Regions from separate parts of the Chryseobacterium cupriresistens genome, predicted to be linked through region 1. Evidence: riboswitches for the same ligand, from Rfam matches in the RefSeq annotation. Region 1 holds a riboswitch; the other holds the start of a gene.
What was found. Region 1 has a riboswitch for cobalamin ahead of ACLI50_RS16425 (TonB-dependent receptor plug domain-containing protein). Riboswitches for the same ligand answer to the same signal wherever they lie in the genome.
Positions count from the first base shown of each region.

Region 2: linked by a shared signal. The riboswitch ahead of metE (5-methyltetrahydropteroyltriglutamate--homocysteine S-methyltransferase) and the one ahead of ACLI50_RS16425 (TonB-dependent receptor plug domain-containing protein) in region 1 are both predicted to bind cobalamin.

Region 1 is NZ_JBKKJT010000005.1:441,054-444,775, reverse strand. Features, by position in the region: gene ACLI50_RS16425 (TonB-dependent receptor plug domain-containing protein) at 1-1,536, opposite strand, end outside; cobalamin riboswitch at 1,646-1,830, opposite strand; gene ACLI50_RS16420 (transporter) at 1,923-2,870, opposite strand; gene ACLI50_RS16415 (cytochrome-c peroxidase) at 2,883-3,722, opposite strand, start outside.
Region 2 is NZ_JBKKJT010000003.1:724,571-728,292, forward strand. Features, by position in the region: gene ACLI50_RS12130 (hypothetical protein) at 1-293, shown strand, start outside; gene ACLI50_RS12135 (Lrp/AsnC family transcriptional regulator) at 377-838, opposite strand; cobalamin riboswitch at 1,034-1,220, shown strand; gene metE (5-methyltetrahydropteroyltriglutamate--homocysteine S-methyltransferase) at 1,400-3,703, shown strand.

The DNA.
Region 1 (3,722 bases):
AATTTTATCCTGTACTTTATTGTAGTAACCGTCTACTTTAGCATAAAATGTTTTAAAGAAACGGTTGTTATAATTCTTCTGATAAGTAAATCCTACATCATATTGATTGGTGAATTCCGGTTTCAGGTAGGTATTTCCGATATTGGTATAATACAAATCATTGAAGGTTGGAAGTCTGAAAATTCTTTTATAGAAAGCCCTTAGAGTAAGCTCCGGAATTTTTTCCGGCTGATAGCTCATAAACACCGCAGGTGTCCACTCTCTGGCATCTCCCGGTCTTTTATTTTTTCTTACTTCTTCAAAAGTAAAGGTTCCTAAAAGGCTTCCCATAATTTTGAATCTGTTCCACTGATAGGTTGTTGCCAATGCTACCAATGTAGTGTAGCGGGTAGGATAAGAAAAATTATCCAGATTGGCATCCAGGTTATTATACTGAAAATCTCCACTCAGGCTGACATCCCAATTGGGAGTGATTGAGTAAATATTGGAAGAGGAAAGATAAAGTTCCCTTTGGATATAGGTGTTATCGGTATAAATAATAGACTGCGAACGAACTGTGTCCATGAAATGGGTATAATCGTAAGCAAATTTTGCCTTAAGCTGTGTTTCAAATTTCGGGAACAGTTTTTTTCTCAGATTAGCCTGTACAAAATAATTCTCATCGGAAAGTCTCGCTCCTCTTCCTTCAAAGCGCCCGTTAACAATGGGTGCCGGCATTCCGCGGTTTGAAATATAACCATAGCCACGGATATTCCAGCTTCCGTTATTTAAAGTTCCGTTGAGAGAAGTTTCAAAACGTTTTGCTTTGATATCTGAGTCCTGTCTTTTTGCAATGGTATCATAGGCCTGTTGCCCATCAGGGTATTTCTTCGCATACCGAAATCTGTAAATTCCGTCACTCTGCATAAATTCGCCACTGAAGCTGGCAGAAACCTTGTCTGAAATCTTCTGTTCCAACCGGAATGAAGGATTAAAGAGATCAATAGAAGCACTTTTGGCTCTTACCACAAGGTTTGTTTTTCTATTCCCTTTAAACACAGGTGTTTTAGGCTGTAAATAAATGGATCCTGAAGAACCGAAATCTTTTGCCGGCTGAAAAATTTCACTTTTCTGTCCGTTATACAACGATATTTCTTCCAGATCATCCAAAGAGTACCTTCCCAGATCCACCAGTCCGTTTTGCGCATTTCCTAATTGAATTCCATCATAAAAAACCCCTACATGCTGGCTTCCCATGCTTCGGATGTTGATGGTTTTCAAACCACCCAATCCTCCGTAATCTTTAATCTGAACGCCTGAAAAATATCGCAGTGCATCTGCAACGGAATGACTGTTTAGTCTTTCCAACTGTTCTCCCTGCAGCGTTTGTGCCGGAAGGATTTCTTTAAAATTCTTTTTATAAAGATTGATTCCTTTAATGGTCTCTTCCTGAAGACTGTCTTTTTTCTTAGTTTGGGAAAACACAAGTTGAGATGTTAACACTAATATTGTGAAAACAGCTTTATGAATTGCAGAAGTAGTTAGTTTTGCTGTCATTAGCTCATTTAGGATAATGAAGACGCTAATGGGTATAAGAATACAACGACAAAGCACAGCTGTCACTGCACAGAATCATTGATGTCCTAAGCTTTATTCCACGAAAGCGTCAAACGATTATTGTCTGGCAGGTCTTCTGACTTACTCCATTTTTGAAATCCTTCCCATTAAAAAACAGTGGATATATTCTTCAAAAACTTTGGTGCGGAGCTTACAGCAGCGGGTCTGTCCCGGATTTTCACCGGATTCCCTTTTAAGAGCTTTTTACGGCTCACCAAATTCCGGCAAAGATAAATAATTATTCCTAATCCCCAACTAAAATCATGATTTATAAACAATTAAAGCTCCCGAAGGAGCTTTAACATGATTTCAATAAGGGTTTCGCTTTAAATGCCAATATTCAGGAAAACACTGAATCTTGATTGAGCTTCAATATCTCCTCCCGCCAGATGCGTGTACATGGGAAGCATAAGTTCACTTCCCAGGCTCAGCTTTTTGTAAGAGGCTTCAAATCCCAGTTTTCCGTACAAAGCGCTACCAGCAGTATTCGGCAGTGCCTCATCAAACTGTTTGTTCTGAGCGTAGACTTCACCCTGAACTCCAGTTTTTACAGAGAATATAGATTTTTCATTTCCTGCAACCTGATAAAAACCTGTTGCTGCATAGTTCCATTGGTTTCCAAAACGGTAATTTTTCCTGTTCTCTGTTTTAATGGTGTAATCTGTATTGACCAGTACGGCTACTTTATTTTTCTGAAATTTATAATTCAAAGCCGCCTGATAATCCCAGCTTCCGGTTCCCAGCTGAAAGCTTGGGTTGACACCGGATGCTCCTTTTTCATCAAACTTGCCAAGTGGAATTTTCACTCCCAAACCTCCACTCAGATGATGAAAATTATCTTTAGAGCTCATCAGCTGGTAAATTCCCATCAGGTTTAAATCTCCTATTCCATTGATTCTGATATCTCCCTGCATCGTTTTCTTTTCATGGAAATGGAAGGGCAGACTTACATAAACACTTAGTTTTTTAGTCAGTGGAATCTTCCCCCAAAGCTGCAGGGTATTGAAATACTGATCCTGCGTGAGGTCTTTTACAAATAAGTTTTCCTTGGCTTTGTAATGCTGGGCAAAGTACTTGATTCCGATAAACTGTGGATTCAGCAAAGATTCAAAGCCGGAAGATCCATTTCCTGCAGCACAGCCGCACGCATCACAATCATCATCAAAATCGAATCTGTTAAGCGTTTCGGGAGCAACATAAGCACTGTCTCTGATGGTTTTTGCCTGATACTGATTCAACAGGATCAAACTTACTATCAATATAATCTTCTTCATGTTTTTTATAAATTATTCTGCAAATTTTGGATTGGATATAAAACTTTTATCCGATAATGTTTTCAGGAACGCAATGATGGATTGTTTTTCCTGGCTGTTCATAGCAATTCCTATGTGACCATTCTGTTTAAGCTGTGGATCAAGATTAACATTATCTTCCACCTGATCCGAATAGAAATTAAGTACCGCCTCTAAGGTGTAAAATCTTCCGTCATGCATATAAGGTGCGGTATATTCCACATTTCTTAAACTGGGAACACGGAATTTCATCCAGTCGATCTGGTTAAGAGTAACTCTGTATCGTCCGGCATCTTTGAACTCCGTATTGTAATACAGTCCTGTATTTCTGAAACTCTCATCGGTAAATAATTCGCCATTGTGGCAAGAAGCACATTTCTGATTAAATAGTACCATTCCCTGGGATTCTGTGGAAGTCAGCTGCTCTTTTCCCTGTTTAAATCTGTCATATTTTGAATCTGCAGAAATTAAAGAAGCCATAAACTGCGACAATGCTTTCAGAATTCTCTCTCCTGTAATGGTTTCGTCTCCATAAGCTTCTCTGAACAGTTTTTTATACTTCTGATCATCTTTTATTTTCGAAATAGCTTCCGGTATGGAGCTATCCATTTCATTTACGTCAGTAATCGGACTGATGGGCTGCTCATTCAGATTGTGAATCACTCCGTCCCACATATACCTTTTAAAAAAGGCCATATTCTGGATGGGGGGTGCATTCCTGATTCCGATTCTGTCGTCTACCCCATGGCTCACCGTATGACCATGATGGGTAAAAGCATTTTCCTGGATATGACAGAAACCGCATGAAATGGTATTATTCCTTGAAAGCCTTCC
Region 2 (3,722 bases), on a different contig from region 1:
AAGACAATAGTATCAATGAGATGTTTTTTGTGACTTCAGACAATAAATCTGTCATTGTGGAAGGGCTTCCTTTTGGTCTTGTTCTGAATAAAAGTACATTACAGGACAGTAAAACGAAGTTCGGTAAGTACAATGCCAAAATACAAAAATCGGGAGCAGACAGTGAATTTCCTGGAGGGTCAAAACTGGTTTTTAAAAAAGGCAAACATTATACAACATTGCTTTTCGACAGTAAGAACCTGTTAAAATCAATAGGTTTAACAACAGAACTTAGGGATCCGGCTGCCAATTAAGTACTAAAAAACAAAACAATAATAGTATCCGTCATTATTGACGGATTTTTTTATCCTCAGACGGCGTTAACTTTAAAAGAAATCTATATCGTCAGTCCATGGTTGTTTTTCACCTCAGCCATCACAAAAGTACTGTGCGTGCTGCCGATAGAATCTACGGATCCCAGCTTGTTAAATACAAAATCCTGATAATGCTTCATATCCCGCACCTGAACTTTCAGAAGGAAATCAAAATCTCCGGAAATATTGTAACATTCGGCAACTTCTTCAATTTCTAAAATTTCTTTTACAAAATCATACCCCACAGACCGGTCGTGAATTTTAAGTTTGATCTGGCAGAAAACCGTAAATCCGCGGTTCAGTTTTTCAGCATCAAGAACTGCCGCATATCTTTTAATAAAACCTTCCTGTTCAAGCCTTTTTACCCTTTCAAAAACCGGTGAAGTAGAAAGGTTCACTTCTTTAGCAAGTTCTTTAACGGTGAGTTTGGCGTTTTTCTGGAGGAGCCTGAGCAGCTGTACATCCTTATCATCGAGTTGTTCCACAGAATATTATTCTTTTAATTAATTAAAACAGTCAAATGTACAGAATTATATGCTTTTATTTTTACTTTTTGAAGTTTAATTTGCTTAATTATTTGTTTTCAATTGTGGTTTTATTCTGTATTACTAATTTTACACAAAATTAAAAGCTTTTACTGACAACCTTTGTTAAAGGTAAAAGTATAGTTCTTTACAGATACTTCATCAAACAGGAAAGGTTTTACTTAAGGTATATTAATAGGGAATCGTGTGAAAATCACGAGCTGTCGCGCAACTGTAAGTAAACACACCAAAAGTTTTTGTCCTTGCAGCTCCACTGCCAAAAGCGGGAAGGATGACGGAAACTGTTACAAGTCAGGAGACCTGCCTTTACTGAATTGACAATGCTTTCGCGGTCTGAAGCTTTGGGGTCATATAGATGATATATCAGATTCGGGTATTTTCCTTTGTAAAGGAAATTACGCTGTCTGCCATGTCATGACTTTCCTGAAAATTCTTCCGATAAAACATTACGAAGCCTTTTAAAGAACTTTCCCAATAAGTTTAATTAAAAAGTTTAAAAAAATGCAAACTCACATTCTTGGCTATCCGCGTATTGGTAGCAAAAGAGAACTCAAAAAAGCCTGCGAGCAGTACTGGTCAGGTAAAATCCTTTTGGAAGAACTTCTGAATACCGGAAGAACTATCTGTAACCAAAACTGGAATATCCAGAAAGAAGCAGGGATAGACCTTATCCCGTGTAATGATTTTTCATACTATGATCAGGTATTGGATATGAGCCTTGTCGTAGGTGCTATTCCAACACGGTATCATGAAGTGGTGCTTAAAAAAAACAATACTGAGCTGGATCTTTATTTTGCAATGGCAAGAGGATATCAGAAAGACGGATTGGATATCACTGCCATGGAAATGACCAAGTGGTTCGATACCAACTATCACTACATCGTTCCGGAATTTTATAAAAATCAACAGTTTAAGCTCAGTTCAGATAAGATTTTCAATGAATTTGCCGGAGCAAAACAAGCGGGAATCAATGCAAAACCGGTGATTATCGGACTGGTTTCTTATCTGTTATTAGGAAAAGAAAAAGAAGAGGGATTTGATAAGCTGAATTTGGCAGTAAATCTTCTTCCAGTCTATACCGAGATTTTAACCAAACTTCAGGATCAGGGTGCGGAATGGATTCAGTTTGATGAACCTTTTCTGGCGTTGGATTTAACAGAAAAAGCCAAAGAAACTTACCTTTCTGTGTATGCTGAAATCAGAAAACGTTTTCCGAAACTGAAATTTATCGTTGCCACTTATTTTGACGGATTAAAAGATAATGCATCAATTGCTGTTTCCCTTCCGGTGAATACATTGCATGTTGATCTGGTTAGAAATCCTGAGCAGCTGGATGATATTCTGAATGTTATTCCGGACAGTTTAAACCTTTCATTAGGACTGGTTGACGGTAGAAATATCTGGAAAAATGATTATGAAAAATCCTTGTCTTTCATCAGAAAAGCGGTTGAAAAATTAGGATCTGAAAGAATTTTCATTGCACCATCATGTTCATTGCTTCATTCACCCTGTGACCTGGATTTTGAAACCAGTCTTAACCCGGAAATTAAAAACTGGCTGGCTTTTGCAAAACAAAAAGTAAAGGAAGTCGTAACGCTTAAACAACTGGCTTCCGGAACGGAAAATGAACAGATTTTTGAAGCATTTGAAGAAAATAAAAAAGCAATTGAGAGTAGAACAACTTCTTCTCTTATCCATAATGATCAGGTAAAACAAAGAGCCGATGCTGTTACAGAAAAAGATGCTCAGAGAATAAACACCTTCAAAATCCGTAAAAAAGAGCAACAGGAAGTATTGCAGCTTCCTTTGTTCCCCACCACTACGATCGGATCATTCCCGCAAACCGCAGAAGTGAGAAGCTGGAGAGCAAAATTCAAAAAAGGAGAACTTACTGCGGAACAATATGATATCTTACTGAAAGAGGAAACGCAGAGAACAATCCGCTGGCAGGAAGACATCGGAATTGATGTATTGGTTCATGGAGAATTTGAACGAAACGACATGGTGGAATATTTCGGAGAACAGCTGGAAGGATTTGTATTCACCCAAAACGGTTGGGTACAAAGTTACGGAAGCCGTTGTGTAAAACCCCCTGTGATCTTCGGTGATGTTTCCCGCCCGACTCCGATGACGGTGTACTGGTCTCAATATGCCCAATCTCAGACTGAAAAATGGGTAAAAGGAATGTTGACAGGTCCGGTTACGATTTTACAGTGGTCTTTTGTACGTGATGATCAGCCTCGTTCAGAAACTTGTAAGCAGATTGCTTTGGCAATCCGTGATGAGGTAGTGGACCTGGAAAAAGCAGGAATCAGAATTATTCAGATTGATGAGCCTGCCATCAGAGAAGGTCTTCCATTAAGAAAAACAGACTGGCAGAACTATTTGAAATGGGCAGTAGAAGCTTTCAGAATTTCAGCAAGCGGAGTAGAAGATGCTACCCAGATCCATACACATATGTGTTATTCCGAATTCAATGATATTATTGAAAACATTGCCGATATGGATGCAGACGTCATTACCATAGAATGCTCACGGTCTCAGATGGAACTGCTGAATGCTTTTGCAGATTTCAAATATCCGAATGAAATTGGTCCTGGAGTATACGATATTCACTCACCAAGAGTTCCGTCAAAAGAAGAAATGACTGAGCTGCTGAGAAAGGCTCAGAATGTCATTCCTGCCAATCAGCTCTGGGTAAATCCGGATTGCGGACTAAAGACAAGACACTGGGAAGAAACCGAAAAAGCTTTAATCGCAATGGTGGCTGCTGCCAAAGAAGCTTCAGTAGAATATGCACTTTAGAAAACTTTTACAATAATTA